Regions from separate parts of the Glutamicibacter sp. FBE19 genome, predicted to be linked through region 3. Evidence: riboswitches for the same ligand, from Rfam matches in the RefSeq annotation. Region 3 holds a riboswitch; each other region holds the start of a gene.
The links. A riboswitch is a leader RNA that binds a small molecule or an ion and turns the genes downstream of it on or off. The one in region 3 is predicted to bind thiamine pyrophosphate.
Positions count from the first base shown of each region.

Region 1: another riboswitch for thiamine pyrophosphate. It lies ahead of H6F58_RS09180 (3-oxoacyl-ACP reductase); the one in region 3 lies ahead of H6F58_RS14160 (ECF transporter S component).
Region 2: another riboswitch for thiamine pyrophosphate. It lies ahead of thiC (phosphomethylpyrimidine synthase ThiC); the one in region 3 lies ahead of H6F58_RS14160 (ECF transporter S component).
Region 4: another riboswitch for thiamine pyrophosphate. It lies ahead of thiO (glycine oxidase ThiO); the one in region 3 lies ahead of H6F58_RS14160 (ECF transporter S component).

Region 1 is NZ_JACKQN010000004.1:209,400-216,661, forward strand. It holds gene H6F58_RS09165 (siderophore-interacting protein) at 26-1,195, shown strand; gene fepB (Fe2+-enterobactin ABC transporter substrate-binding protein) at 1,533-2,564, shown strand; gene H6F58_RS09175 (NtaA/DmoA family FMN-dependent monooxygenase) at 2,561-3,889, opposite strand; gene H6F58_RS09180 (3-oxoacyl-ACP reductase) at 3,886-4,686, opposite strand; TPP riboswitch at 4,773-4,866, opposite strand; gene H6F58_RS09185 (HNH endonuclease family protein) at 5,284-5,991, shown strand; gene H6F58_RS09190 (hypothetical protein) at 6,129-6,341, shown strand; gene H6F58_RS09195 (bifunctional UDP-sugar hydrolase/5'-nucleotidase) at 6,515-7,262, shown strand, end outside.
Region 2 is NZ_JACKQN010000011.1:81,018-88,279, reverse strand. It holds gene H6F58_RS15635 (hypothetical protein) at 1-356, opposite strand, end outside; gene H6F58_RS15630 (DEAD/DEAH box helicase) at 664-2,577, shown strand; gene thiC (phosphomethylpyrimidine synthase ThiC) at 2,693-4,435, opposite strand; TPP riboswitch at 4,431-4,540, opposite strand; tRNA gene H6F58_RS15620 (tRNA-Thr) at 4,716-4,787, opposite strand; tRNA gene H6F58_RS15615 (tRNA-Thr) at 5,310-5,381, shown strand; tRNA gene H6F58_RS15610 (tRNA-Met) at 5,429-5,502, shown strand; gene H6F58_RS15605 (GTP pyrophosphokinase family protein) at 5,629-6,360, opposite strand; gene H6F58_RS15600 (AraC family transcriptional regulator) at 6,591-7,262, shown strand, end outside.
Region 3 is NZ_JACKQN010000009.1:120,327-127,588, forward strand. It holds gene H6F58_RS14135 (Na+/H+ antiporter subunit D) at 1-686, shown strand, start outside; gene H6F58_RS14140 (Na+/H+ antiporter subunit E) at 698-1,330, shown strand; gene H6F58_RS14145 (monovalent cation/H+ antiporter complex subunit F) at 1,327-1,593, shown strand; gene mnhG (monovalent cation/H(+) antiporter subunit G) at 1,593-1,997, shown strand; gene H6F58_RS14155 (DUF4235 domain-containing protein) at 2,050-2,301, opposite strand; TPP riboswitch at 2,375-2,498, shown strand; gene H6F58_RS14160 (ECF transporter S component) at 2,562-3,182, shown strand; gene H6F58_RS14165 (ATP-binding cassette domain-containing protein) at 3,179-5,506, shown strand; gene H6F58_RS14170 (aminodeoxychorismate lyase) at 5,503-6,378, opposite strand; gene cls (cardiolipin synthase) at 6,545-7,262, shown strand, end outside.
Region 4 is NZ_JACKQN010000008.1:61,479-68,740, forward strand. It holds gene H6F58_RS13035 (GNAT family N-acetyltransferase) at 36-578, opposite strand; gene H6F58_RS13040 (ThiF family adenylyltransferase) at 625-1,770, opposite strand; gene H6F58_RS13045 (thiazole synthase) at 1,770-2,588, opposite strand; gene thiS (sulfur carrier protein ThiS) at 2,591-2,836, opposite strand; gene thiO (glycine oxidase ThiO) at 2,833-3,957, opposite strand; TPP riboswitch at 3,955-4,060, opposite strand; gene H6F58_RS13060 (GNAT family N-acetyltransferase) at 4,141-5,103, shown strand; gene H6F58_RS13065 (mechanosensitive ion channel) at 5,190-6,419, opposite strand; gene H6F58_RS13070 (OsmC family protein) at 6,713-7,144, opposite strand; gene H6F58_RS13075 (GNAT family N-acetyltransferase) at 7,149-7,262, opposite strand, start outside.

The DNA of each region.
Region 1 (7,262 bases), on a different contig from region 3:
CGACAGCGAAGCTAAGGGGCACATTATGTCTAAGCATCATAAGCACCGCAGCTACGGAGCGCAGTTTTCGGTCTCCCCCAAAGAGGGCTTGACCTTGGACGTTCTAGCCATGGCTGAAAAGGCTGGAGCCAAAGCAGGATACGCCGTGGCCAAAGAAGAGCTTTACCGCAACATCGCTTCCAGCCGGTTCCTCAACGAGCAGGAAACCGACGAGCTGCTCGCCGCAGCGCAGCGCGCCGGGTCGGCGGCAGCGCTGGCTGCAGCACGCAAAGTCCTCGACAAGACGCTTCGCACTTCCTTCAACCACCATCACCGGCCCGCAGAATCGGGCGCTTCGATGGCCATCGCACCTGAATTTCCAACCCCCGCCTACGAAGAACCCCTGGCCAAATATTCGCCACCGCTAGGCCTTTTGGATACTCCGCGCACCAAAGTCGACCAGCACGTTTTGACCATCACGCGGGTGGAATGGCTCAACGACCAGATGGTGCGGCTCATTGCCAGTGCACCAAACCTTGACGGCTACCGTTCCAATTCCGCGCTAGACGAGTACGTCAAGGTTTTTGTCGCGGATCCTTCGCTCGGCCTGGTTCCTCCCTACGATTTGCGCACCCTGCGCCATCGGCTGCCGCGCGAACAAGTTCCCCGCTCAAAGTCCTACACCATTCGCTGGGTCAACCCGGTCCTCAATGAGCTGGCTATTGATTTTGTAGTTCATGGTGCGCCAGGCACCGTTGGCCACTGGGCAGGAACTGCACAGCCAGGAGATCCCTTGGTCATCTCCCCGGCCCGCAGCAAGACGTCGCTATCGCTCAATGCCGACTACTACGTCCTAGCAGCCGATGAAGCTGGCCTGCCCGCTATTGCCAAAGTCCTAGAAGCCCTGCCCGCGCATGCCCAGGGAACTGCGCTGATCGAAGCGGCCGACAAAAACGCAATGTTTGACGTGAAACATCCAGAAGGCGTTGTTTTACAGTGGCTTTCTCGGGAATCAATGCCTGCAGGCAAAAGCAACGCGCTTCCGGCCGCGTTCCAATCGCTTCCGCTCCCAGCGGGCCAAGTGGGCGTCATCGCCCATGCCGAACGGTCCACTATCAAAGCCATCAGCCGGATCACCGAGTATTGGCATCTGAATAAGCATTCATCGCATATCTCTTCCTACTGGACCTTGCGTGAAGGCAGGTTGCATCGGTAGGTATCGCGTGGTGTTCGGCTGCGTGGAAAACCCGAATCTGGCCGCAATCCGATGGTCGGCGAGGCTCGGCCATGAACCAAGCTCCCCCGAAGTTCACCCAGTCGCTCTTGGCAACAAGAACAACGTCCCCGAAGAGTGCTTCAGTGTGCCCGGAATGATCTTCAGCACGCATCTGGTACCGAGCACAGCGAAATAACGTCTGATCAACGGAGGGTTCAGCTGGAGCTCCAGGTCAGCAGTTCACAATAACATCGCATAATGTGGTGATGGATTGCGGGACTCAACCTGAGCTTCCGGATCAACTTCGTGCAACGAGTCATGCCTAGGAGAAGCTTTCGTGCGTTCAAGTTTGCCCAAGGCCGCCGCTGCCATCATTGCTTGCCTTCTCGTTATTTCGCTGGGTGCATGCACGTCCACGACGAAGCCCGAAGTCCGTGACGCCAGTACCGCCGATGTCGAGGCCGACGGCTGGCCACGGGTCGTCACCGACGAGACCGGAGACCTCATCAAGATTCCGTCCAAGCCCGAGCGCATCGTCTCAACCTCCGTATCAGTGACCGGAACTCTATTGTCCCTCGACGCCCCGGTCGTTGCCACGTCCGTCGCACCACAGAACCCGGCAACAGACAAGCATGGATTCTTGAACCAGTGGGGCCAAGTGGCCTCAAAACGCTCGGTAGATGCACTCTATGAAATCGGGAATTTTGATCTCGAAGCTATTCGGGATCGCAAGCCTGATTTGATATTGGTCTCCGCCTCAGGCGCGGATTCCGAATTGGAGCATCTCGACCAGTTGCGGGAAATCGCCCCAACTCTCCTCGTCGATTACACCGAAAAGAAATGGACCGCGCTCAGCGCGGATCTAGCCAAGGCTACCGGCACGGAGGAAGCAGCGGCTCGCAACAACAGCATCATCAGCCAACGTGTTGCCAGCTTGAAACAGTCCCTGTCGATCCCCGCCGGCACCACGGCATCGATTCTTTCCTATCACCAGGGAAACATCTCCCCCATAGCCCAGAGCACCGGTCCGCATGCACAGCTGTTCGAGTCCCTGGGGTTCACCGTGCTGGATCCTCCAGCAGAGTTTGATACTTCCATGCAAGAACGCGAAGACTTCTCGTTCACCAGCTACGAAAGACTGGCCAAGTCCTTGCCGGGCGATACGGCCTTCCTGCTCTCCTCGGATCCAGAGGCCACCGAGCAGTTCTCTTCCGATGCCTCCCTTGCACAATTGCCTTCCGTTCGCGGAGGCAACGTCTTTGCGCTTCAGGAGTCATTCCTCCTGGATTTCTTCTCAACACAGAAAATCCTGGATTACTTTGAGAATGATTTCCCCGGCTTGGCTCCCGAAGCGCAACCACACAACTAGCCGCGCGCCAAGGCCACAGCCTCCGGAACAGCCAAACCAAGATTTCCACGCAAGGTAGCCGACTCGTAGCGGGTACGGAATCTGCCACGGCGCTGCAATTCCGGAATCACTAGCTCAATGAAGTCCTCCAGAGATCCTGGCAGGGACGGCGGCATCAGGTTGAAGCCATCTGCGGCCCCGCTATCGATCCAGAGTTCAATCTCATCTGCAATCATTTCCGGCGTTCCCACCATGGTGCAGTGGCCCCCGCCAGCAGCCAGCAGGCCGAGTAGTTCACGAACCGTGGGCTGGTGCAGCTCGATGAGCCGCAGAATCGTGGTGTATCGGCCAGCCGGGCCAGTGAATTCTTCCAGTGGCGGCAGATCCGGTACGGGTCCATCCAAAGGCCAGCGGCTGGTGTCCTGCTGCAAGAATACTCCCAGCTGGCGCAGAGCGTCCCCCGTTGGCAGCAATTCGTTCAGTGCACGCTGCTTGGCTTTGGCTTCTTCTGCTGTGCGCCCCACATAGGTCACCAGCCCGGGCATGATCAGCGCCCTGTTGTCCGAGCATCGCGAAGCTCTGGTGCGTTCGGAAAGGTCTTGGGCGAATTCGGATGCCATCTGGTGATCGGCTGCTACCGAGTAGATCGCTTCAGCGTGTGCTGCTGCCAGTTCACGGCCAGCTGGCGAGGAGCCTGCTTGGAACATGACAGGCTCGCCATGAACTGAGTTGGGCATATTCAAGGGACCTCGCACCGAGAAGTGCTCGCCTTCGTGATTGATTTCTTGAAGCAATCGCGTATCGGTGAAATTTCCGCCACGGTCAATTTGGACTGCTTGATGCGGATATGATCCCCACAACTTGCGCAAGACGTCAATGAATTCTGCGGCTCTGCCATATCGCTGCGCGTGCGCAGGCAGCTCGGTGAGCGAATGGTTCTGCGCTTCGGTATCCCACATGCTCGTCACCACGTTGATCCCGGCGCGCCCGTTGGACAAATGCTGCAAGCTGCCCAGCATGCGTGCCGCGTGGAAAGGAGAGTAGAAGCTGGCCGAGATGGTGCAGACCAGTCCGATATTCGTGGTGCATTGGCTGATCGCCGACAACAGCGTCACCGGCTCAAAGAACCAGGTGGGACCGGCCTGCGCAGCTGAGGCTGACACCGCTTGGCCATCGGCGAAGAACACCGCGTCCAACAGCCCCTTCTCAGCCAGCTGGGCCAGCTTGATGTAGTACTGGGTATCGGGAAGCTCTTCGGCCGCCGAGTCCTCGGCACGCCAGGCCGCTTGGTGATGCCCGGTTCCATAGAGGAACAGATTCAAATGTACCTGTTTCTTCTGGCTCATCCCTTCACCAGCCCGCCATCCACGATAAGGTTCTGACCTGTAACCCCACGAGATAGCGGGGAAGCGAAGAACAGGACGGTATCGGCCAGTTCCGCTGGCGTGGTGACTCGACGCAATGGCGTTCCCGAGGCGATCAGGTCGAATACTGCCTCGGGGGTCGCAGCCGAGGCGTCGGTGGTGCGCAGGAGCCCTCCAGAAACCATGTTGACGTTGATTCCTTCTGGCCCAAGATCATCAGCGAAGGTACGGGTCAGGGACAGCAGCGCAGCTTTAGTGGCGGTGTAGTCGTGGTACGGAACCACCGGGTGCTGGAATAGGTTGGTGCCGATATTGATGATGCGGCCAAATCCTGTTTGCCGCATTCCCGGCAGTACAGCCTGGATGGCAGCTACGGGAGCCAGCACCGATCCGGCGAACTGGGCACTGAGCTCTGCGGCGGAAATCGCTTCGGCGGTGGAGCGGGCGTCGCCATTAAAGGAGAAATCCACCAAGGCATTGTTCACCAGAGTTGTCACCGGCTGTCCAAAATGATCTTCGGCTTCAGCCACCATCGACTTGAGCGCAGATTCGTTGCGAACATCAGCCTGAATGGCTACTGCATCATTCGGGTAGAGCGCGACGAGATCATTGGCTGCTTGTTCCGAAGAGTTGTAATTGATGACGACTTTCGCGCCAGCTGCAAGGAAGGCCTTGCTGATGGCGGCACCGAGCCCTCGAGCTCCGCCGGTGACAAGAATGACCTGCTCTTCAAGTGGAAGGGCAATGGGGGTTGCTGGTGATTGGGTGTCCGTGCTCATCTTGTTTGAACTCCTTGACGGCGTCTGTTGGCGAATGGATTTTTGACCAAAGACGCGGACGGTTCAAGCACTTCGGGTGCACACATACGCAGAATCCAGGACATTCCCTTCGCCAGTACTAACTGGATCAGGTTCAACGGGTGTTCTCTCAGCCGCCCTGCGGCACCCCGTGTCACTGCTCCCATTAGTAGCACACGCACGGCTTAGCTGTAGAACATTACTTCATGAATCCCGCGCGTATCAGCACTCGGTTCTTGGGCAACCCGGGGTTGAGCGCCATCTGGAACCGTGATTTCCCGGCTCCATTCGGCAGCGGGATTTGCGCAACGCAAGGAAACCCATGCCACCACTTCGCTGCTTTCCCGACAAGATACAGATAAATCGGCCTTGAGGTCGGAAACCGAGTTGACCAATGCATATCGAGGAACAGAAACTCGATAGCCAGCAGGTCTCGACATGATCGCTAGAACTGGTTCACACCGATCTCACACTAAAACACGGCATGGACGCAGCTAAATGGTCCACCCCGCTTCATATAGTTTCCTAAGGGCCTGTCCCCCTTGCCAACTGTCGCTTTCCTAGGAGTCGTACTTCCGCATGCAGCTGCTGCGCCGCGCAATCTCATTTGCACTCATCGCTTCATCCCTTGCCCTCACTGGATGCTCAACTCTTGATTCCATCGAGCAGTATCGAGTTCCCGACGCGCAGGCTGACACTACCCACAACAGCGCGGAGCAACGCGCCAGCTATGCTGACTCGCTTGAGTTGCTCGCGGATATCGACGTCAAGGGCCGTGCCCCCAAGACTGGCTATGAACGGGAAAAGTTCAGCAAGGGTTGGAAGGATCCGGACCGCAACGGTTGCGATGCCCGCAATGACATCCTGGCTCGCGACTTGGAACACGTGAAATACAAATCTGCGTCGAAGCCTTGCGTAGTGCTCAGCGGAACTTTCCACGACCCGTATACCAACACCACCATCAATTTTGTTCGGGGCCAGAAAACCAGCACCGCAGTTCAGATCGACCACGTTGTCGCGCTGTCGGATGCCTGGCAAAAGGGCGCCCAGCGCTGGGACCAGGAAGCTCGTTTCGAATTCGCCAATGACCCGCTAAACCTCATGGCCTCGGACGGGCCGACGAACGCGGCTAAAGGCGACAAGGATGCCGCAACATGGCTTCCTCCCAACAAGAGTTTCCGCTGCGAATACGTCTCACGCCAGACTCAGGTCAAAGCGAAATATGGGGCTTGGATGACCAAGGGCGAACACGATGCCATCGAACGCATCCTGAAGGCTTGCGTGTAGTTAGCCTAAAGTCGCAGTGAAAGATCCTCCTTAAGGGCTATCGTCAAATCGATGGATTTGTGACAGTATGGATATTACTCAAGCCAATAGTCATTATGTGTGGTGATTGTTGGCAAAATTTTCTGCTGCAAAGGTCAATGATGAAGACACGGTTGTCGGGAGCGCTCTTGCTGCTTGCCAGCGTGTGCCTTTTTGGTTTTGCCCTGAACGCCGCGCATCGAGACACAGCCATGGCTTGCTGGATCCTGTCCACAGTCTTCTTCATCGCGGCTGCCATGCTCATGCTCGGTGCCATCGTAGGAGCTTCCTCGGTCACAGCAACCAAATCACGCCACAACCGACGGCTCTAGCCGCATCAAGTTTTTTCGAAGCAACGTATCAACCACAGGCTGGTGCGTTGCTTCGACTATTTAACCGCTAGTTCTCATGGCCCTGCACAGCAATTTAACCCGCAGGCATCGACAGGTTCACCTAGATGCGATAGACATAAGTCTTGTCACACCCGTCACTTTTAGGAGTACCCATGTCTGCATTCGCGCAGATGAGAAAACTCGGTTTCGCCTCCTTGGCCACCCTCTCGCTCATGGCCACAGGAACAGCCATGGCGCAGGCAATGCCCACCGAGGAATCAATCAGCACTGCTTCCCCAGCAGCTGATCCTGTAACCCTGGATCTAGTTGGCATTAATGACTTCCACGGCCGCATCGCTGCCGATCGGGACTCTGCCGGCGCTGCAGTGCTCGCCGGAGCTGTGGACCAGCTGCGCGCCGAGAATGAAAACACGTTGTTCGTATCGGCCGGCGACAATATCGGGGCTTCGACCTTTGCTTCCGCGTCCCAGGAGGATGCTCCAACCATTGATGCGCTGGGTGCAGCCGGGCTGGATGTTTCCGTCGTGGGCAATCACGAGTTCGACAAGGGCTTTGAAGACCTGGCCACGCGAGTCACCGAGCGCTTTGCTGCAGCCACCGGCCAGTCCGGCGAGGATTTTGCACTGGGCGCCAACGTTTACCAAGCCGGCACCAAAACCCCAGCACTCAAAGAATATGCAATTCGTGAAGCCGGTGGACTCTCCGTAGGATTCATTGGCACCGTCACCGAGGATGTTCCATCGCTGGTCTCCCCTAGCGGAATCTCCGGTTTGGACTTTGGCAGTGAAGTCGAGGCGGCTAATCGCGTAGCCAAGCAGCTCAGCGACGGTGACGAGGCGAACGGAGAAGCGGACGTTATCGTGTTGCTGACCCACAACGGCTCGGCCAATACCGACTGTG
Region 2 (7,262 bases), on a different contig from region 3:
GTCCACATCAAGGCCACGCTGAACATGATGATGGCAGCGAGCAGGGAATAGCGTCCGAAACGCAGAAGCAGCGGCAGGGCCGTGATCACGCCGAGCCAGGTCAAATTGGCGCGGGCAGAGCGCTCGCCGATGAATAGCCGGTATCCGAGCACTGCGCAGGCACAGCCTGCCACGGCAAAAAACAAGGCCAAGGCAACGGCGCCAAAGTTCAGCGATGCCGTGTCGCTGTGCTCATAAATCAGGAAGCCTCCAAAGCCAAGGAACAGCACTCCGGCAAGGAACCAGAGCACCTGGGCGATGAGCAGGCCACCGGGGACGGGCTCGTCCGGGCGTCGCGCCAATAGAGGATTTTTCACACCTATAACACTACGTGCTTTGTCGCGGTGCCCGATCTCACACGGGCTGAGCACTGACAATTACAGGGGTTACACGTTAGTGTTAAGTGTTCGCGAACATCAGGGTATCCCTCTCGCATCCAGCCCAATTTTTGAGGCCGGAGCCTTCTCGTGTTGTATTTTCCGCAAAGTGTGTGCGGGTCTTTATGTCATAGGGGAGCGCTTGGTGAGCGTGACTTGTATCTGACTGTGCAGCCTATACGTCGTTTCTTTGGGGACGGCCAAGGCCCATCCCCAACGAATGAGGTAATTCTTCGTGTCTTCTGACATGCCCGTAAACACTGACGACAACCAGACCCCAGAAGAGCCAACCGTGCTCTTCTCCGAACTTGGTCTGGATGCCCGCGTGCTTGCCTCGCTTGCCGACCTTGGCTACGAAAAGCCATCGCCAATTCAGGCAGCAACCATTCCACTGCTTCTCGAAGGCCGCGACGTTGTCGGCCTGGCTCAGACCGGTACCGGTAAGACCGCTGCTTTCGCACTTCCTGCCCTGTCCCGCATGGCAGAACTGGCTGACACCAATGGTCCAGCCAAGACCCCGCAGATCCTGGTTCTGGCTCCAACCCGCGAGCTGGCCCTCCAGGTCGCCGAAGCCTTCACTTCCTACGCCAAGTACCTGCCGAACTTCACCGTTCTGCCAGTGTACGGTGGCTCGCCATACGGCCCGCAGCTCAACGGCCTGCGCCGTGGAGCACAGGTAGTCGTCGGTACCCCGGGTCGCGTTATCGACCACATCAACAAGGGTTCCCTGGACCTGTCGAACCTGCAGTACGTCGTACTGGATGAGGCCGACGAAATGCTGCGCATGGGCTTCGCCGAAGAGGTCGACAAGATCTTGGAAGCCACCCCTGAGGACAAGCAGGTTGCCCTGTTCTCGGCAACCATGCCACGCACCATCCGCCGTATCGCTTCGGAATACCTGCGCAACCCGCAGGAAGTTGCCGTGAAGTCCAAGCAGTCCACCGGCACCAACATCACCCAGCGTTACCTGCAGGTCATGGGTGCCCACAAGCTGGACGCCATGACCCGCATCCTCGAATCCGAGGAATTCGACGGTGTCATCACCTTCGTTCGCACCAAGATGGCTACCGAGGACTTGGCTGACAAGCTGAAGGCCCGCGGCTTCACCGCTGCAGCCATCAACGGCGACATCCCTCAGCAGCAGCGTGAGCGCACCGTTGAGAACCTGCGCTCGGGCAAGATCGATATCCTGGTTGCTACCGACGTTGCAGCTCGTGGTTTGGACGTGGAGCGCATCTCCCACGTCATCAACTTCGACATCCCGCATGACACCGAGTCCTACGTGCACCGCATTGGCCGTACCGGCCGTGCCGGCCGCTCAGGCGACGCGATCCTGTTCATGACCCCGCGCGAGAAGTACTTGCTGCGTGCCATCGAAAAGGCTACCCGCCAGCCGGTGACCCAGATGCAGCTGCCTTCCCTGGACTCGGTCAACGACCGCCGCATCCAGAAGTTCACCGATCGCATCGACAAGACCATCAGCGGCCAGGATCTGACCACCTTCCGCGAAATCGTCGAGAAGTTCGCTGCTGATCACGAAGATCTCGATCAGCTGGAAATCGCTGCCGCTCTGGCCTTAATGGCCCAGGGTGGACGCCCGCTGTTGATGACCGAACCGGTGATTCCTGCTTCGAAGAAGGCCCGCATGGATCGCGATCGCCCAGAGCGTGGCGACCGTGGCGATCGCGGAGAGCGCGGCCCACGTGCCCGCAAGACCGCTGCCGAAGGCAACGCCATGTACCGTTTGGCCATCGGCCGCCGCAACCGCGTGCAGCCAGGCTCGATCGTTGGCGCTTTGGCTAACGAAGGCGGCTTCAACTCCTCCGAAATCGGTGGCATTGAGATCCGTTCGGACCACACCTTGGTTGAGTTGCCAGCAGAGCTGAGCAAGGACCAGTGGCGTGCACTGTCCAAGACCCGCATTGGCGGCGAGCTGATCAGCATGGAGCTGGATTCCGGCCGCAAGCCACGTGGCGATGACGAAGGCGACCGCGGTGGATTCCGTGGTGGACGCGGCGGTGGCGACCGTGGTGGATTCCGTGGTGGACGCGGCGGCGGCTTCAATGACCGTCGTGGTGGCGGCGAAAAGCGCTTCGGTGGCCGTGGCGGCAAGGATCGCTTCAGCGATTCGGGTCGCAGCGGTGGACGTCGCGACTACTAAGCCAGCACTCGCTGCAGCTTATTAGCTAGCACAGCATAATGCCCCTGGATCAAGCCGAAAGGCTTGATCCAGGGGCATCATCGTTTCCAGAACAACAGGGGCCGCAGCACCAGCTCTACGGGGCGGTACTGCCTACCGGAATCTCATCGCCGAGATAGACTTTTCCGCCGCTTTCTACGAACTCCCGGCTCTTCTGCGCCATGCCGGCCAACGCAGCTTGCGCTTCCGCTGAGCCGTACTCGTCGCGAATGTCCTGGGAGATGCGCATGGAGCAGAACTTCGGGCCGCACATCGAGCAGAAGTGGGCTGTCTTGGCAGGTTCCGCAGGCAACGTCTCATCATGGAATTCCTGCGCTGTGACCGGGTCCAAGCTCAGGGAGAACTGGTCGTTCCAGCGGAACTCGAAGCGCGCCTTGCTCAGTGCATCATCGCGGGCGGTGGCCCCAGGATGCCCCTTGGCCAGATCTGCGGCATGCGCTGCAATCTTGTAGGTAATCACACCGGTTTTCACGTCATCGCGATTAGGCAATCCCAGATGTTCCTTGGGTGTGACATAGCAGAGCATGGCGGTGCCATAGCGGGCGATTTCGGTGGCGCCAATGGCGCTGGTGATGTGATCGTAGCCGGGTGCGACATCGGTGACCAACGGGCCTAGCGTATAGAAGGGCGCGCCGTCGCACAGTTCCTGTTGGCGTTCCACGTTCTCGCGGACCATGTGGAACGGGATGTGCCCCGGTCCTTCCACCATTACCTGAACATCGTACTTCCACGCGCGCTTGGTCAATTCGGCAAGGGTATCAAGTTCAGCGAATTGGGCCGCATCATTGGCGTCGGCAATGGATCCCGGGCGCAGCCCGTCGCCCAATGAGAAGGCCACGTCGTACTGCGCAAAGATTTCACACAACTCGTCAAAGTGCGTGTAGAGGAAATTCTCCTGGTGATGAGCCAGACACCATCCGGCCATGATGGATCCGCCGCGCGAAACGATCCCGGTGACGCGGTTGGCTGTCAGCGGGACATAGCGCAAGAGCACGCCGGCATGGATGGTCATATAGTCCACGCCCTGCTCGCATTGCTCAATAACGGTGTCCCGGAAAATTTCCCAGGTCAGTGCGTTCGCTTCGCCATTGACCTTTTCCAGGGCCTGGTAGATCGGCACGGTGCCGATGGGGACCGGCGAATTTCGAATGATCCATTCGCGGGTGGTGTGGATGTCATCGCCGGTCGAAAGGTCCATGACAGTGTCTGCACCCCATTTGGTGGCCCACTGCAATTTGGAGACTTCTTCGGCGATGGAGCTGGTCACTGCTGAATTGCCGATATTCGCATTGATCTTTACGAGAAACGCCTTGCCGATGATCATCGGTTCGGATTCAGGATGGTTGATATTCGAGGGGATGATCGCTCGTCCGGCGGCAAGCTCGCTGCGCACCAGCTCTACATCGCATTCTTCGCGCAATGCTACATAGCGCATTTCCGGGGTGATGACTCCCGCACGAGCGTAGTGCATTTGAGTCACTGCTGCCCCGTCTACGGCCTTGAGCGGCGGAGCGGAACGTCCAGCCCACTCATCGCTGGCAGTACCGCGGCGGACCGCTGAACGCCCATCGTCATGCAGGTTCCGCTCGCGTCCCGCATAGCGCTGCACGTCTCCACGCTCAAGAATCCAGGATTCCCGAAACGGCTTCAGTCCCTGCGTTGGTTCACTTCCCGGACCGCTGGTGCGATACACAACCACCGGCTCGTTGGGCTGGCCATTAGGGGAGTCCGCAAGCTGGATCTGCGTAACCGGAACTGAAATCCCATCGGCTTCGCGGAACGCGAGAGAGTGGGCGGAATGCTGTTCAAATTGTTCCATTGAGAAACTCACTTCCTTCGCCGGCATTACCCGGACAGGTTCAACGGTCGCGGACAGCTGCAGTCCGATCTCAGCCCTTGCCATGGGGCTCCCGTGTGGTCGCAGATGACACTAGCACGAAAATTTCTATCGGAGGCAAATGGGCCACACGGTGACGATCGGCCAGCGAAATGTTTTGTGCGAAGCGAGGATGAAATCCTGGCCATATTCGGTCCAGAATAAAAGTTCTGGGTAAACGAAAAGAGAGACAATCTGCAATCAGATTGTCTCTCTTATTTCGAGCCCCCTGCCGGAATCGATCCGGCGACCTCGTTCTTACCAAGAACGCGCTCTACCACTGAGCTAAGGGGGCAACGAGTAAATACTCTACACAGGTTTCTGACGTTTGCAAAATCCTGAATGAATTTGTAGCTGAGGTCACAAGCGTACTACTCAAGTCCGGAATGCGGACGGCGGGTCACTGCCTGCAGAAGTTTTCCGGGCGCCAGTATCCGATCAGGGAAAAAGTCTATTGGCGCCACATGGAGCATCGATGAAATCTGGTTCTTCTGGCCGCATTTGGGGAGTTCTTGGGACTCGCCTATTCGTATCCGGAGCCCTTGCAACATTCCTGCTGCGTTCGACGGGTACTGGGCTTGCTTGCCATGAAAATTAGAAGTGTTGCAAAGGTGCGCATAATTGCAGGCTGATCACCAAATTCCCCTCAGTGAGCATCGTCACCAAAGCACTTTTGTGCCACTGGTTGTGCCGCGCAAGTGCCAAAATTGCCAATAATCAATTCTGACTAGTAGTTATTCGCCTGAGCGGTATCGAATTAGAGGGTTGAGCGCCGATTTTTGTTTGTGCGGGAATCCGTGTAGAGTATTTACTCGTTGCCCCCTTAGCTCAGTGGTAGAGCGCGTTCTTGGTAAGAACGAGGTCGCCGGATCGATTCCGGCAGGGGGCTCTGAGTGAGAAGCTTTCTTGGCTTCTACTGGATTGCTTCTCACTTGTGGCGGCGTAGCTCAGCTGGTTAGAGCGCACGACTCATAATCGTGAGGTCCCGGGATCGAGTCCCGGCGCCGCTACAGATTTTGCCCCGAAATCCCCGGATTTCGGGGCTTTTTCGTTTCTGAAAATATCGGTAGCGAACAAGGCCTCCGAGCGCAACAATCTTTCGCTCGGAGGCCTTGCTCTGTTTTTTTGGACTAGCGCTACTGGGTAGCGCCCTTGTCGCGGTGGTCCTTGCCCGTTGAAGCTTCCTTGGCAAGCATGAGCAGTCCTTGTATTACCTCCGCGTCTACTTCTTGCCCGTTAGCGTTTTCGTCGTTGGCATCGTGGCCATGAACCTCGGTATGCAGTCGCTGCATCTGCATATCAAGCTTGGTGGCTACGGCTGCGGCTTCGGCAAGTTCTGAAGCCAAATAGGCAGGGACTTCGCCTTCGTACTTGTAAAAGATCTTGTGTTCCAGGCTGGCCCAGAAGTCTTGGGCGATAGTGCGGATCTGCAGCTCAACAATGACATTCACCGGTCCGTCCGAGAGGAAGACCGGGATTTCAACGATGGCATGCACGCTCTTGTAACCGCTTGGCTTTGGATTCTTGATGTAATCCTTGATCTGGATGACTCGAATGTCATTTTGCGCGGTCAAGGTATTGAGCACCTTGTAGATGTCCTTCACAAAGCTGCAGGTGATTCGGACACCGGCGATGTCGCTGATGTTCTCCCTGATGGCTGAGAGGGAAGGATGGATATTCCTCTGGCTCACCTTGCGCATGATGCTTTCCGGAGTTTTTACCCGGGAGGTAATGTGCTCGATGGGATTGTACTTGTGCAGGTAGAGGAACTCTTCACGAAGAATCGAGACTTTGGTCAGAACTTCGTCGACGGCAAACTGGTATTCCATCATGAATCGCTGGAACTGTAGCCGGAATGCCTGGGTCATTTCTTGTAGTTCGCCTGAACTCAGGTTTGCCGTAGAAGGCAGCGGGATAACGCCGCCGTTGTCTTCTGGGTTTGGAGTGGAAATCCTAAATCACCTCTGCAGGTTGGGGCGATGTCAACAGACACGAACGCTCTATAGTTTTAGCGTAGGTCATCCATCTAAGAATTGGGCCAGAAGAAGTCGTGAATCTATCGGGTGGACGTGGAGCGTTAGGCAACTGAGGTGCGGTCATGATTGAAGAACGGAAGCTTCCGGCCTACGCTGCAGGCGCTATCGACGTTCCGTTCGTTATCGGGTTTTTTCAAGAGCGCGTTGACGTCGACACTTGCTGGCCGTCGCATTCCCACCCAACACACGAGCTGCTATGGAATCAGCGTGGCGCTTCCACAGTGAGCGTCGGCCCGCGAATGTGGACCATTACGCCAGTGCTAGGTGTCTGGCTGCCAGCCGGGGCCTTGCATGAAGGCCGGGCTTGCGCCGGCAGCGTGTGCAATATGAGCCATTTCGGGATCGACAGTGTTGAGCCAATTGCCCTGGAGCCTGTTCCGGTCGTCATAACACCTCTGTTGAGGCTGCTCTTGGAGCGTCTGGCGGATCCGGGCTTGAATCCAACATCGCGTGCCATCACAGAAGCTGCCGCGATGGATAATTTGGAACCCGCACCAGGACATCTGTCCATTCATATGCCACAGGCGGATCTGCTGCAGCCAATAGTCAGTGGCATGGTCGATGAGCCCCAGCCCGCGCTAGGCCTTCAGCAATGGTCTGATCGGTTGGGGGTCAGCGGGCGAACGATCTCCAGGGCGTTTCAAGCTGAAACGGGCAGCGGCTATTCACGGTGGGTCGCCTCATTGCATGCGCAGCAAGCCATGGAAATGGTGGCTCGGGGTGATGACCTCCAG
Region 3 (7,262 bases):
CCCTCACTAGCCACATCGGATACCTGATTTTCGGCGTGGCTGTCGGGGGACCGCTGGCCATTGCGGCGACCATCTACTACGTGGGCCACCACATCATCGTCCAGACCTCGCTGTTCATGGTCGCTGGCCTGATAGAACGCCGTGCCGGAAGCTCGAATGTCACCAAGCTGGGCTCGTTGGCCAAGCTTTCCCCGGCCCTGTCCCTGCTCTTCTTCATTCCGGCGATCAACCTCGGCGGCATTCCTCCGTTCTCCGGTTTCCTGGGCAAGTTCGGGCTGCTCCATGCCGCCGTGCAGGATGCCGACCCGCTGACCTGGGTGGTGGTGGGCGCCGGCCTGCTGACCAGCCTGCTGACGCTGCTGGCGATCATTCGTGTCTGGGCCCGCATCTTCTGGCGTCGCGCCGCCGATGCCGAGGTGCCGAACCAGGAACTGGTGGATGAAGCAGCCCAGGTGGCGGCCGAAACCGCCGCTGGTGGAGCGCAGAACCCCGGCCTGGGCCTGAAGCTGGCCCGGGAATTGGAAGCTGCGTCCCTGCCCTGGGGCATGCGCTATGCCACCGGGTCGCTGGTGGCAGCGGGTATTGCCCTGACTATTTTTGCCGGGCCGATTTTTGAATTCTGTGAACGGGTCGCCGCGGAGCTCATTGCCCGCGACGCATACATCAACGCGATCTTGCCATTCTGATTGGAGGGATGATGCCGACTAAAAACTTGAAACCCGGTGACCAGCGTATTGATGATGCGCTGGATACCGCAGGCGTGCGCCACCGGGCGACACTCAAGCAGGAATGGCCGCTGCTGGCCCTGCTGATTTTTGTGTGGTGCGCACTGTGGCAGGATTTCTCGCCGGCGAACCTGATCTTCGGTGTGATTATCGCGCTGGTCATCGTCACGCTCTTTCCGTTGCCTCCGGTGGTGCTTTCGGGACGCATGAACGTTTGGTACTGCCTGCAGCTATTCATCTGGTTTGTCGGCCAGGTGTTCGTGGCCAGCTTCGAAGTGGCCCGACTGGCCATCTTCCGGGGGAAGAAGACCCGCAGCGGCGTCATTGCGGTGCCCCTGCGCACCGACTCGGATCTGATCGTCACAACGGTTGGCCATGTGCTGACCCTGATCCCGGGATCCTTCGTCATTGACGTGGACCGCAGTTCCTCAACGCTGTACTTGCACTACATCAATATCGAATCAAGGCAGGATATGGACCGTGCCCGCGAAGCCGTGCGCGACATTGAACGCCGGATGATCATGGCCATCGGCAGCCGGGATGAGTTCGACGCGATCAAGCACGAATGCGGACCGAACCTGATGCGAATGAAGGGCAAAAAATGATGGAAATCGTGATGTGGATTTGCGGCATCATGCTGGGCTTGGCCACCGTTGCCTGTGTAATCCGCGTGGCCAAGGGCCCCTCGATTCTCGACCGCGTCCTGGCACTGGACGTGATGCTGCTGATCATCTCCGTGGCCCTGTGCCTGGAGATGGTCTACAACCGGCACTCCGACTACCTGCTCTTCGTCATTGCCGCTTGCACGTTGGGCTTCATCGGTTCGGTCACCGTCTCGCGCTACGTTTCTGACCAGAGGAATGCCTGATGGAGATGTTCGTGGATATTCTCGTGGCGGTACTGCTGATTGCCGGTTGCCTCATGTCGCTGATTGCCGGTATTGGCCTGCTGACCTTTCCCGACATGCTCACCCGCATGCATGCCGCAACCAAGCCCCAGGTCCTCGGGTTCTTGCTGATCTTCACCGGGCTGGCGATTCATCTGCGCAGCTGGGCTGTGGTTCCCGTGCTCTTCCTGGCATGGGGGATGCAGTTGTTGACCGCACCGGTTTCGGCCCATATGATCGGGCGCTCCGGCTACCGCACCAAGCACGCTGCCAAGGACTCGCTCTATGCCGATGAGCTCAAGCAGATTGTGGACAAGACCAGCAGTGCCCCGCCTACCGGAACCTTCGATGCAACCTCGGGTGCAACGGGAAAATCTGAAGACTAGGACAACAAAGCACGGGCATCCCGCCGACGGCGGGATGCCCGTGCTTCATGTGCTACTTGCTAAAGCGTGCGACTACCTTGTTGCTACCGCGGTCTGCCAGCACCTGGATGGTGGCTGCCACGATGGCCGAGAAGATCGCAAATCCTAGAGCCTGGCGCAGCGAAGCCTCGGCGGCTTCTTCACTGCCCTTGCGGGGTGCCTTGTTTCCGGTGAAACCCTTCCACAGCTGGTCAACCAGCTTGCTGCCGACAAAACCGGCGCCAATGGAAATGCCCGTGGTGGCAAGTTTCTGCACTGTATTCATTTTGCCCTCGCTTCAACGTCGTGACTTATCGTTCCTCTGCCCAGCATACCTGCGGTATGGTAGGTGGGCAGTAATTTTCCGACAGGGGAGCGTCAGACTTCGAAACTGGAGTCGCAAGACGCTGAGAGTGCGATAGATCGCAGACCCTCGAACCTGCTCCGGCTAGTACCGGCGAAGGAAGTCGAGCATCTCGGATGCGGACCGGGAGCATTGTGCCCTGGATCCGTACATCTCCCCTCCTTGATATAGGAGGACCACCAATGAATCAATCAGCAGCAAACCAGCGTTCTGGCTGGCGCGTCGTAGACATCGTCACCGCATCGGTTATCGCAGTCGCCTCGGGCGTCATCTTCTGGGCCTGGAGCGCAGGCTACGGGCTGTTCTCGCTGGCCTTTGCGGCCTTCCCGCCCGCGGCAGCGCTGCTCACCGGCGTTTGGCTCTTCCCCGCAGTGCTTGGCGCGCTGATTATCCGCAAGCCCGGCGCGGCCCTGTATTGCGAGCTGCTGGCAGCGGTGGTCGAAGCGCTGCTCGGTTCGCATTATGGCCTGACCGTGCTGCTGTCCGGCCTGGTCCAGGGCCTGGGTGCTGAAGTGGTCTTTGCCGCGTTCCGCTACCGCAAGTGGAACTTGGGCGTGGCATTGCTTGCCGGGCTCTTCTCTGGACTTTTCGCCGGTATTTCCGAGGCCTACATCATGGCCTACTACGTTGAATACACCCCGGCGCTGAAGCTGTTCCACGTGATCGCTACCGGTGTCTCCGGGCTGATTGTTGCAGGCCTGCTGTCCTGGCTGGCAACCCGCGGCCTGGCCAAGACCGGCGCGTTGAGCGCTTTGGCCAGCCGCCGGGCACACCTTGAATCCGGAAAACTGGCCGCAAAATGAGTTCGGTGGCTAACACCGGTGCCACGGCACAAACTCGGCGAGGCATCGAGATCATTGCTCGAGGTTTTTGCTGGCAGCACCCGGAACGCTCGCAACCTGCCATCTCGGCATTTGACGTGCAGATCAACTCCGGCGAAAAGGTGCTGCTGATCGGCCCGTCCGGGGCAGGAAAGTCAACCTTGCTCCATGCCCTGGCGGGACTGCTGGAAGTCGATGGGGCCGAGCAGATCGCCGGTCAATTGCTCATCGACGGGTCGGACGCCTTCGCCCGGGAACACCCGGTGGGGCTGATGCAGCAGGACCCGGAGACCCAGGTGGTGCAAAGCCGGGTCGCCGACGATGTGGCCTTTGGCGCCGAAAACCTGGCGGTGGATCCGGCCATCATCCGCCAGAGAATTCCCGAGGCCCTGGACGCGGTGGGGCTGGGCATGCTGCCCATGGACCACCGCACCCAGGAACTGTCCGGCGGGCAAAAGCAGCGCCTGGCCCTGGCCGGAATCCTGGCCATGCAGCCGGGGCTGATGCTGCTTGATGAACCCACCGCCAACGTCGACCCGGAAGGCATCGGGCCATTGCGCGATGCGGTGCTCAACGCCGCCCAGCTCAGTGGCGCCACGCTGATCGTGGTCGAGCACCGGCTGGATGCGTGGGCAGAACATATGGATCGAGTGATCGTCCTCGAACCAGGCGGAGGTGTCGCCCACGACCTGGACCCGCAACGGCTCATTGACGATGAAAGCCTGCGTGCAGAGCTTTCGGAAGCCGGGGTGTGGGTGCCAGGCTATTCGCCACAGGTCCAACCGGCCAGCCCCCGGCCCGGAGCGCTGCTTCTGGAAGCCGCCGAGCTGGTCAGCGCCCGCAGCGGGCAAGCGCCCCGGACCCAAGCGGTGGATCTGGCGGTGAGCGCCGGAACGGCGACGGTTATCCGCGGGGAGAATGGCGCCGGGAAATCCACCTTGGCACTGACCTTGGGCGGTTTGCTGGAACCAGCACAGGGAGCCCTGCAGGCTTCCGACGCGCTAGCCAACGGCCTGGGGAAAACACCGTTCAGCTGGCGGGCAGGAGCCCTGATCGGCCGGATAGGGTCGGTGTTCCAGGAACCCGAACACCAATTCGTCACCCAGAGCGTGCGCGAAGAATTGGCATTTGCGCCGCTGCGGGCCAAGGCAAGCGGCGGCCATGAGCTGAAGTATGAACCGCAGCAGGTTGATGCCCTGGTCGAGTCGCTGCTGCAGCGTTTGGGATTGCAGCATCTGGCCGAAGCCAATCCCTTCACCCTTTCGGGAGGGGAGAAGCGCCGGTTGTCGGTGGGCACGGTGTTGGCCGCGGCCCCGGATGTGCTGATCCTGGACGAGCCAACCTTCGGGCAGGACGCCAGGACGTGGCGGGAGCTTGCCGGGTTGCTCGTGGAGCAATTGGGGCAGGACACCGCGATTATCGCAGTGACTCACGATGAGCATTTGGCCAGCGTTCTAGGGGCCCAGGAGATTCACCTGGCCGCTGTCGCGAAGCAGGAGCCCGCGATAGCCAGGGGCCCGGTCCTGGACGCTCCGGTGGGCCACAGCTGGCTGGCGAAGATCAATCCCCTGGCCAAGCTGGGCGCGGTGGCAGCAGCCACCTTGCCCCTGATTACCACCTTGGATTGGGTTTCGGCGCTGGTGGTCGTGGCTGCGACCATCCTGGCCTTCCCCTTGGCGGGCTTGAGCCCGGCAAGATTCTTCAAGCGGGCCTGGCCCCTGCTGATCGCCGGGGTGGTGGCCGCTTGGGGCATTGCCCTGGTGGGGCAGGACAGCGGGGCCGTGTATGCGCAGCTGGGGATCTTCAGCATCACCGAGGGCTCGGTCCACGGCGGTATCGCCACCGGCTTGAGGGCCTTCGCCTTGGCGCTTCCATGCATTTTGCTGCTGGCAACCACCAATCCCAGCGACTTGGGCGGGGCACTGTCGCAGCAGTTGCGAGTTCCGCACCGTTTTGTGCTCGGAGCGCTGGCTGGCATGCGCCTACTGGGGCTGATGGTCGAAGAATTCGCCACTCTCGGGCTGGCTCGGCGGGCGCGCGGGGTGGGCAGCTTCGGCACCGTTGCCCAGCGCATCTCCGCGAAGCTGGGCCAGTGCCTGGCCCTGCTGGTCCAAGCCCTTCGCCGGGCCGGGCGGCTGGCGGTCACCATGGAAGCCAAGGGCTTCGGCATCGGGCAGCGCACCTGGATTCGCACAGCCACCTTCACCAGCAAGGATGCCGCGGTGCTGTTGGCGGGCATCGTGCTGGGCACCGTGGCTGTAGGCGCGGCCGTGCTGGCCGGCACCTACAACCTGGTCTGGGGCTAGCGGATCGCCTCGCTGAGGGCGCTGAGCTCTTCATGGAGCTCGGCGTCCAAGCGCAATGGCTTGGCGTCGATGGTGCGCACCGGGGTGAGCAGGCGGATGGAAGAAACCAGCCATACGCCGTCTGCCTGGTAGAGGTCCTCGGGACGCAATGGGCCGTAGCCCAGTTCCCAGCCATCCTGGGCTGCCGCATCAAAAATGGCGCTTTGCGTGGTTCCCGGCAAGATGCCGGTTTCCAGCATCGGGGTCAGCAGGCGCTTGGTCTCGCCATCGCGCTGGGCCACCAGCACGGTAGAGGTTGGCGCTTCGAGCACGATGCCGTCGGCCGAGGTGAAAATGACGTCGTGGGCTCCGTGCTTGCGGGCGTAGCGCAGGGCCGCCATGTTCACGGAGTAGGACAGGGTTTTGGCGCCCATCATCAGCCACGGTGCGCGTTCGGAGAGTTTCGAGTCGTAGCCGCGATCCAGCAGCAACACGTCGACACCGGTCTCGCGCTGTTCCTTGCCCAAGGCCGGGGCCGGGGTGACCGTGACCCAGCAGATGGCCGGATCCTCATCGTGCTCGCCGCGGGCTGCAACGAGCTTGACCACTGCTTCTTCGGCGCCGCCGGTGGCATCAAAGTCGGCGACTGCGGTATCCACCGCCGCGTACCAGCTGCGCGCATCGGGGATGACCAGATCGGCCACCTCGGCCGAGGTGGCTAGGCGGGCCAAGTGGGCCTCGATTTTTCGGACAGCCTGGTTGGTGTAGAGCATCGATTCGAAAACACCGTCACCGCGGGTGACTCCCTGCGCGGTGACCAGAAGCTGGGGTGCTGAAATATCGGCCAAGTAGCCTGCCGGATAGGCCGGATCCAAGAATACTAGTGAGCTCATACCTACAGATTATCGAACCCGTGCCACTTCCGTGGCCTTTCTTCTGAATGGTGTTCAGACAAGGCGAAGAATCTTAGATAAGCTGGGCGGAGGCATTTGAGCTGCCTGACGCAGATCAGAGCCGAAAATTGCGTCGATCATCGTGCATTGCCAAGGGGGTGCCTTAGTGTTGCCAAGCAATGAAGTGCTGGTGCAAATCGGTGGCGTGCTGTGGAGCATCCTGGTCGCTATCGAACTCGCGGTTCGCTACTTCATGATCGGCATCGTCCCCGGCAATCGACGCCCGACAACGGCCATGGCCTGGTTGCTGGCGATCTTCTTCCTCCCCGTGGTCGGGCTGCTGGCCTACTGGCTGTTTGCCAATCCGCGCCTTTCTCGCCGCCGCTTGGAAAAGCAACAACGCGCCCATGCGCAGATCATGGATGCCACCAGGCACATGCAGATGCCGGAGGAGTTCCATTCACAAGAAGAGTGGGTTGAATCCGCGGTGATGCTCAACCGCAACCTCGGCGCGATGCCGCTGGAAGGCGGCAACAGTGTCGAGGTGATTTCCGAGTATCGTTCCTCCATGGAGTCGATGCGCGAAGAAATCGACAAGGCCACCCGCTATGTCCACATCCAGTTCTACATCATGGGTGATGACGAAGAATATGTTGGACCGGTGCTCGACGCGCTGGAGCGGGCAGTCCAGCGCGGGGTGCACGTGCGCTTGCTCTTCGACCACCTGGGCACCTTGCGGGTCAAGGGCTATGGCGAGCTGAAAAAACGGCTCAAGAAGTCGGGCATCAATTGGCGTCCGATGCTGCCCATCGACCTGATTGGCCGGCGCTGGCGCCGCCCGGATTTGCGCAACCACCGCAAGATCTTGGTGATCGACGGGGAAG
Region 4 (7,262 bases), on a different contig from region 3:
GAACATACAAGAATTTCACGTAAAGTCGCGGAAAATCATGGGGTGGATTGGGTGGAAATCCAGTAGCGCAGGGTCTTGGATCCGTCGGCTGCTTCCAGGTAGGGAACCTGCGAGTCTGGAACTCCCCCGCACTTTAGTATCGTCGCGATGGAACCGAGATTCGTGCCCTCGCAGGTAACCAGCGCGCTCGACACGCCCGCCTCCTGGACTTCGCGCAGGCCAAACTGGCAAAGCGCAGTTGCCAACCCACGGCGGCGGTGCTCGGAAAGAACTCCGTAGCCGATGTGCCCGCCATTTTGAAGCAAGAAATCGTTAAGCTCGTATCTCACCGAGACACGCCCTACCAGTTCGCCGTCATCGAAAGCGCCAAAGAGCGCCGAGCGCACCCAGCCCTGAGGGATATGCTCGCCGCGGCGTCCTGCGCTCATCCGGTAGGTGTAGTCCTCCCACAGCTCATCAGCAGACCACGTCGGCAAGAATTCGAAATCGTCGTCCAGCATGGCCCAATGGGCGTCGATGGCCTGCTGCTCGTCTTGACTAGCTAGTTCGCGGAATTCGAGTGCGGCTGAAAGGGTCATGAAGCCATTATGCCAGTGCACAAATCCTTGCCAGCCCAGCCTCCGGCTAGTAGGCGATTTCCTGCCCCTCGATTTCTGCGAACCACTGCACTGTCCCGCCATCCAGGCTGTAAACCGTGCCGGTTCCCGTCTGTTGCCGCGACATATGGCTGGCGGCCTTTCGGGAGCGGACACCGCTCTTGCAAACCATCACGATGATGCCGGCATCGCGTGGTATTAGCGCATGCTCTCCGGCCAGCAATCGGTCCAATGGCACATGAATGCTGTGGGGAATCGCGATGATGTCACGCTCCCACGACTCGCGCACATCAACGACGAGCACCTCGTTGTCCCGTTGCATGGCAGCCAGCTCATGCACGCCCAGGCTGGCGCAAGGTTCTTCAACGGCGCAAGCCACCGGCTGGTACTGGCCCAGCTGGACGACTCGCTCGCGCTGCGGGTCGGCGACAAATTCCAAGGACCGGACACTGGCAGCCAAGGCATCGTAGAGCCAGAGCTTGCCGCTGAGCGTGAGGCCAATACCTGTAATCAGCTTGAGCGCTTCGGTGCTCATTACCGAACCCACCACTCCGCATAGTGCTCCGAAGACACCGCCTTCGGAGCAGCTCGGAACCGAATCAGCATCCGGGATTTCCGGGAAGATATCCCGCAGCATCGGGCCGGTTCGCGGGTCAAAAACCGATACCTGGCCCGAAAACTGGAAGAGCGTGCCCCACACCAGCGGGGTCCCGGTGATTTCGGCAGCGTCGGAGGCGAGGTATCTCGTGGAGAAGTTGTCGCTGCCATCAATGACAAGGTCGTAGGCGGCGAAAAGCTCCAGGGCGTTGTCTTCGCTGAGCCGCTGGTTGAGCGGGTCAATGACGACAGTGCTGTTGTGTTCGGCGGCCAGCCTCTGCACGGAATCGACTTTTGGCCGGCCGACATCGGATTCGCGATGCATGATCTGGCGCTGCAAGTTCGACAGCTCTATCGAGTCATCATCGAGTACGCCGATCCGGCCTACTCCGGCGGCAATCAGATAACTGGCGATGGGACTGCCCAGTCCCCCGGCGCCAATAATCAGGACCTTGGCGTTGATGATGCGCCGTTGGCCCTCTTCGCCTACCCCGGGCAGGGTCAGATGCCGTGAATAGCGGGCCAGCTGCCCCGGATCGATCCCTGAAGCAGGTTCGCAGAGCGGTTGGCGCAGCATTAGAATTCCCCGACCAAGGTTTGCATCATTCCCTGTGCGGGCGAGGAAGCAAGTGCGGTATCGCGTCGTGGAATCCTGCCGGCCAAACGGGCCGCGCGGCCAGCTCGCACAGCGTCCCTCATGGCCGCGGCCATCAGCGGAGCGTTATGCGCGCGAGTCACTGCGCTGGCCAGCAGCACGGCATCGCAGCCTAGTTCCATGGCCAGCGCCGCGTCGGAGGCTGTTCCCACCCCGGCATCCAGGATCACCGGAACATTGGCACGGGAAACAATGGTGGAAATATTGTGCGGGTTCAAAATTCCCAGACCTGAACCGATCGGAGCGCCAGCAGGCATGATAGCTGCCACGCCGGCATCCTGGAGCCGCTGCGCCAGTGCAGGGTCATCATTGGTGTAGGCGAAGACCTGGAATCCATCGGCCACAAGCTGCTCGGTTGCCGAGTACAGTTCCAGCGGATCTGGCAGCAAGGTGTGCTCGTCGGCAATCACTTCAAGTTTGATCCAGTCCGTTTCCAGCGCTTCACGGGCCAGCTGCGCGGTCAGTACCGCATCACGGGCGGTGAAACACCCTGCGGTATTAGGCAAAGGAATGACGTTGTTGCGCTGGAGCAGCTCATAGACATTGCCTGCCCCGGCAGCAGAGAAATGGCGGATGGCAACGGTGGTCAATTCCGTGCCAGAAATGGTGAGCGCGCTATCCAGCGTGGTTAATGAGGTGGCCCCTCCGGTGCCCAGGATAAGCCGCGAGGAAAGGGTGCGCCCGGCGACGACAAAAGGATCGTTGTTGAGATCCAGCTCGGTGAATTCTTGCGATTCCATGCTTAGCCTCCCTGGGCTGCCGTAACGAGTTCTATGCTGTGCCCGTCTTCAAGAGCTTTGCTGTTCCAGCTGCTGCGGGGAACGACTGCGCCGTTCACGGCCGCGGCCACCCCCAGCTTGCTGCCGTCGACTGCTTTTGAATCTGCGTCGAGTTCCTTGCCGATTTGCGCGCTGATGAATTCGCGCAGGCTGGTACCGGCCTCCAGCTGAACTTGCTGGGAATTAAAAATGATGTTGATCGATGTCATCCGAGGGCCTCCAGTGCGGCGGTTGCGGAAAGTGTTGGAAAACGTTGCGGATCAACGTCATTCAACAGTGGATTTCTTTTGTTGTTTTCAGCGAGATCCGCAGTCAGTTCGGATCCCAAGGGGCTGAGCAGCACCCCATGGCGCGAATAGCCAGTGGAGAGCACCAGCCCCGGGTCAATGCGCCCGATCAGCGGGCGGTCATCGGCGGTTGCCGGCCTTGGCCTTGCGATGACTTCGTTCAGCGAGCAGTCGATAATTCCCGGGACAAGCCTGCGGGCGTTGTCGAGCAAGTTGTACATGGCGCCCACATTGACTTCCGGGTTCTGGTCTTCCCGAACGCTGGCGCCGAGCACGAGGCTGCCGTCCTTGCGCGGAACCAGATACACGTTCTGCCGGTGGACAATGCCTCGAATAATCCTGGTCAGCAGGGCGGGGCCTGGCGGGCTTTGAATCCGCAGGATGTCGCCGTGCACCGGGCGCAATGGCAGCTTGCCCAGCCCCTTCACCGTGCCCAGCGCGGTGGCGATAATGGTTTGATCGGCTGCGAAAACTTTTCCTGTGGCCGTGCGAACGGCGCTGGTGCGTGATCCTTCGGTGATCAGCTCTTCGGCCTGCTCATGGACCAGGTCATTGTGGAAGTGCTGGAGCAGGATGCGCACGACGGAACGGGGATCGATCTGGTGGTCCTCAGCGCAGAGCACCGCCCCGGAAATATTGCTGGCCAAGGCTGGTTCCAAGGACCTGGCTTGGCTCGGCAGCAGTTTTTCGGCGGACAATCCCAATGAGCTCTGCAGCTCCACGAGATCGTGGAGCGCTTCGCGGTCGGCAGGTTCTGCCGCGACGACCAGGGTTGAGCTTTGCAGGTAGTCGGGACGCACGCCCGTGGCCGCTTCCAGGCGATCAACGAACTGGGGGTAGCGGGCGCTGGATGCGGACAGCAACTGGTGCAGGGGGCCTTGGCCCCAGACGGTTTCGGCAGCTGGGGCCAGCATCCCGGCCGCTGCGTAGCTGGCGCCCTGGCCAGGTGCCGGGTCGATGATGGTGATGGTGTGGCCGCGTGAACTGAGCTCGAATGCGGTGGCTAGGCCGATGATTCCGGAGCCAACAATGTTGACATGCACAGTGGCACGCTTCCTTCCTACGGCGGCATGACCCGCATCAGGTGTAGCGGTCGGCTCAGTGCCCTCTCAGCCTGGTCGGTTTCAGGCTCCCGCGGAGTATTTGCGATTATAAGCATGAGGCAGCCCTGAAAAGCGAACTGCAGTTGACTTAGTTCCGTCATCTTTTGTGATGTACTTACCGGCATGGCGCAACAGGAATATCCCTCAGAATTGCCCGTCGATTCTCAACTATTCAGAGCGGTTGCCGGTCTGGAACAGCAGCTTCTCAGTGCCTCGCTGCGTGGCAACCGAAAATTGCTTGGCGAAATCCTGCATGAGAACTTCTTCGAAATCGGCGCAAGCGGAAGAACGTACGACAGGGATCAAGTCATGGAATTGCTGGCCACTGAAGATCCTTCCGCTGAGCGGTTGCGCTTTAGCAAGCCCTTGGCCATCCGACTATCAGAAAACCTCATCCAATTGCGCTGGAAGGCCAGCGGCCATCGCCCGGCACTTCGCAGCTCATTATGGTTCCGCGAGCAAGGCAAGTGGCAGATGCTGTTTCACCAAGGCACGCTCACAGGCCACGGCGGAAGCAAGCCTGCAGGGCCTGGCAGCGTCCGGGCAACAGGCGTTGCCGAGGAATTCAGCGTGAGGCAGCTCAGCGCGTTGGACGCGGGCTCCGTATACGAGGCGTTCATTTCCCATCCGGATATGCGGCGCCAAGGCGATGCCGATACGCCGGCAAAAGCACGGGCCTACGTAGATGCCCTGTTGAACGGCGAACAAAGCCAATTCCCGTTGGCGATCACTGCCAATGACCGGTTGATCGGGCTTGTTTGCGGGACGCTGGATCATTCAAATGCCAATGCTTGGATTTGGTACTGGATGCATAAGGAGTATCGCGGTCGTTCGCTCACTACGAGGGCAGTTGCCACACTGGCGAATTATCTTTTTGATGATCTTGATTTCTACCGCTTGGAGCTTGGCCTGCGGGCCAATAATCCCGGTTCACGCAGCGTGGCCGAGAACAATGGTTTTCTGCGTGAAGGAACCGAGCGGGGCAAATTCCTCGTCGATGGTGAACGCATCGACGTCTACACCTACGCCCGGCTAAGAACTGATTTGCCCGGCGCTGTAGCTCCGCTGCCACTTCGCCTGCCCTAGGGCTGGGCCCAGACACAGAAACGCCGCGGAATCCTCGGTGGATTCCGCGACGCTCCTGACGTCCCCTTAGGTTCTGTTCGGGATGTTTATATGCCTGGCGACGCCGGCGGTGCCGGTGGTGCCGAATCCGGGCCGTTGGAGCTCAGCTTGTCGGTATCGATCTTGTTCAGGGTGCGAGCTGCTGCTTCGCGGCCGCCAAGCCCGAAGGCCAGGGCCGCTGCCAGGGCTGCGCCGATGACAATTGCGCCGAAGGCCATGTTGATGATCGAGTCCGCAATGCCCATGTATTTCAGGCCCATTGCAACGAACAGCGCAATGGCCGTGTAGCGGATAATCTTCGACGCAGTGGTGTCGCCCATGAACTTGCCGATCACGTTAGCGACGACGAAGCCTGCGGCAACGATTGCTGCACCGAAGAGGATCTTGCCACCCAGTTCCAGAATCTCATTGAGGATATTGGTGATAGCCGGGAAGTTCAGCATCTGTGCTGCCATCACGCCGAAGAACAGCACGATAGCAATCTTCACGATGCCGGCAATGATGCCCGATGCGCTCTTGCCTTCTGGAACAACGCCCCAGCCGGCAACGACGCGATCAGTGCTTACACCGTGGAGGGTAGACTCCAGCAGCTGTCCAACAAACTTTGCAATCAGGAAGCCAACTGCCAACAGCACCAGTGCCATGATGACCTGTGGGATGGCGGTGAAGACCAGCTGAAGCATTTGCTCAGCAGGCTGCGAAATGGCCGCGATTCCCAGGACCTGCAGTGCAGATATGGCAACAACCAGAAGGATCAGGGCGAAGACGATATTCGCGATGATATCGACGATCTTTGCTTGGGCCTCGCGAGACTGGACTTCATCTACCGGCTCATCGCCTGGAGTCAGCTTGCGGACTAGTCCGCTGAAGTCGACAGTTCCCAGGCCAGTGGTCAATAGCTGACGAACAATGTTTGCGATGACGTAGCCAATGAAGAAGATAAAGCCGGCGCCGATGAGGTTCGGGATGAATGCCATGACTCCGCCGAGCAGGCCCTGAACTGGCGTAAGAACTTCAGAAAGTGCAAAGACCTGAAGGATTGCCACGAGGCCAAAAAGCCAAACAATCAGTCCAGCGACCTTGCCAAGAGATTGGCCTATTTGAGCTCCGTCGTTTCCCTGCTTCTGCAGGAATTTCACCCTGGTCACTAGCTTGGCTGCAGCCCAGCGAACTATTCGCGCCACAAGCCACGTAATGATGAGAATGACTAGCGCAATGGCTACCTTTTGTAGCATTGACGCCCAGTCGATGTTGCCTAAGACGTTCTCAGTTTGCATGTCTGCTCCTTCAACGTAGGGACACCACGACCCTACGATGAAGGAACAGCTCTGACTAGGGTAAAGAGTTGATTTTATAGCCTGATTCATTGGAGTTACACAGCTCCAACTGCGAAAACCGCATCTTCCAGACAAGGATTCAACTAAAACCGCAGAAAGTGATTTCAAACACTACTGAAATGCAAAAAATTCGAAAGTTCCCAAATCGTCTATTCCGTGAATTTCCTTGGAGTGACTTGTAGTTTCTACGTTCCAGCGCTAGCTCACGAGTAGAAAAGTTGAGCTTTAACTATTTATTCAACTACTTCGCTGACGACCGAAGCCCCGAGTTCGACCGTGCGTGAGACAGTGCAGTATTTATCGTGCGACAACTTCACGATTCGCTCGACCATGCTGGCTGCTTTGCGTCCCTCTTCAGTATCAGGGAATTTCAAATCGAACCCGAGATGAATGTCATCCATGCGGCTGGCACCGTCTTCGGAAATCTTGTAGCCGCTGGCGCGCACATCAAATTTCTCTGGTTCGCTGCGACGAGTCGTCGCTACATCTACATCGATTGACGAGCAGCCGGCAATAGCTGCGAGCATCAGCTCCACCGGTGTCAGCAGTCCATCACCCTGGCCAAATTCAACGCTTGCCCCTGTTGCAAGGCTGGTGGCTGTGTACTTGCTCGATTCGGTGCGCTGAACAATAACTTCGCGAATTTCTCGGCTGTTTTCACTCATGAAACTATCGTGCCACGTTATCCACTCGTGAGAAGTCATACCGCCATAAAAGCCGCGGTGAAGACTCTTGAACGGCAATTGGCACCTGCCGGAACCCGCAGTTTTGGAAAAATTCAAT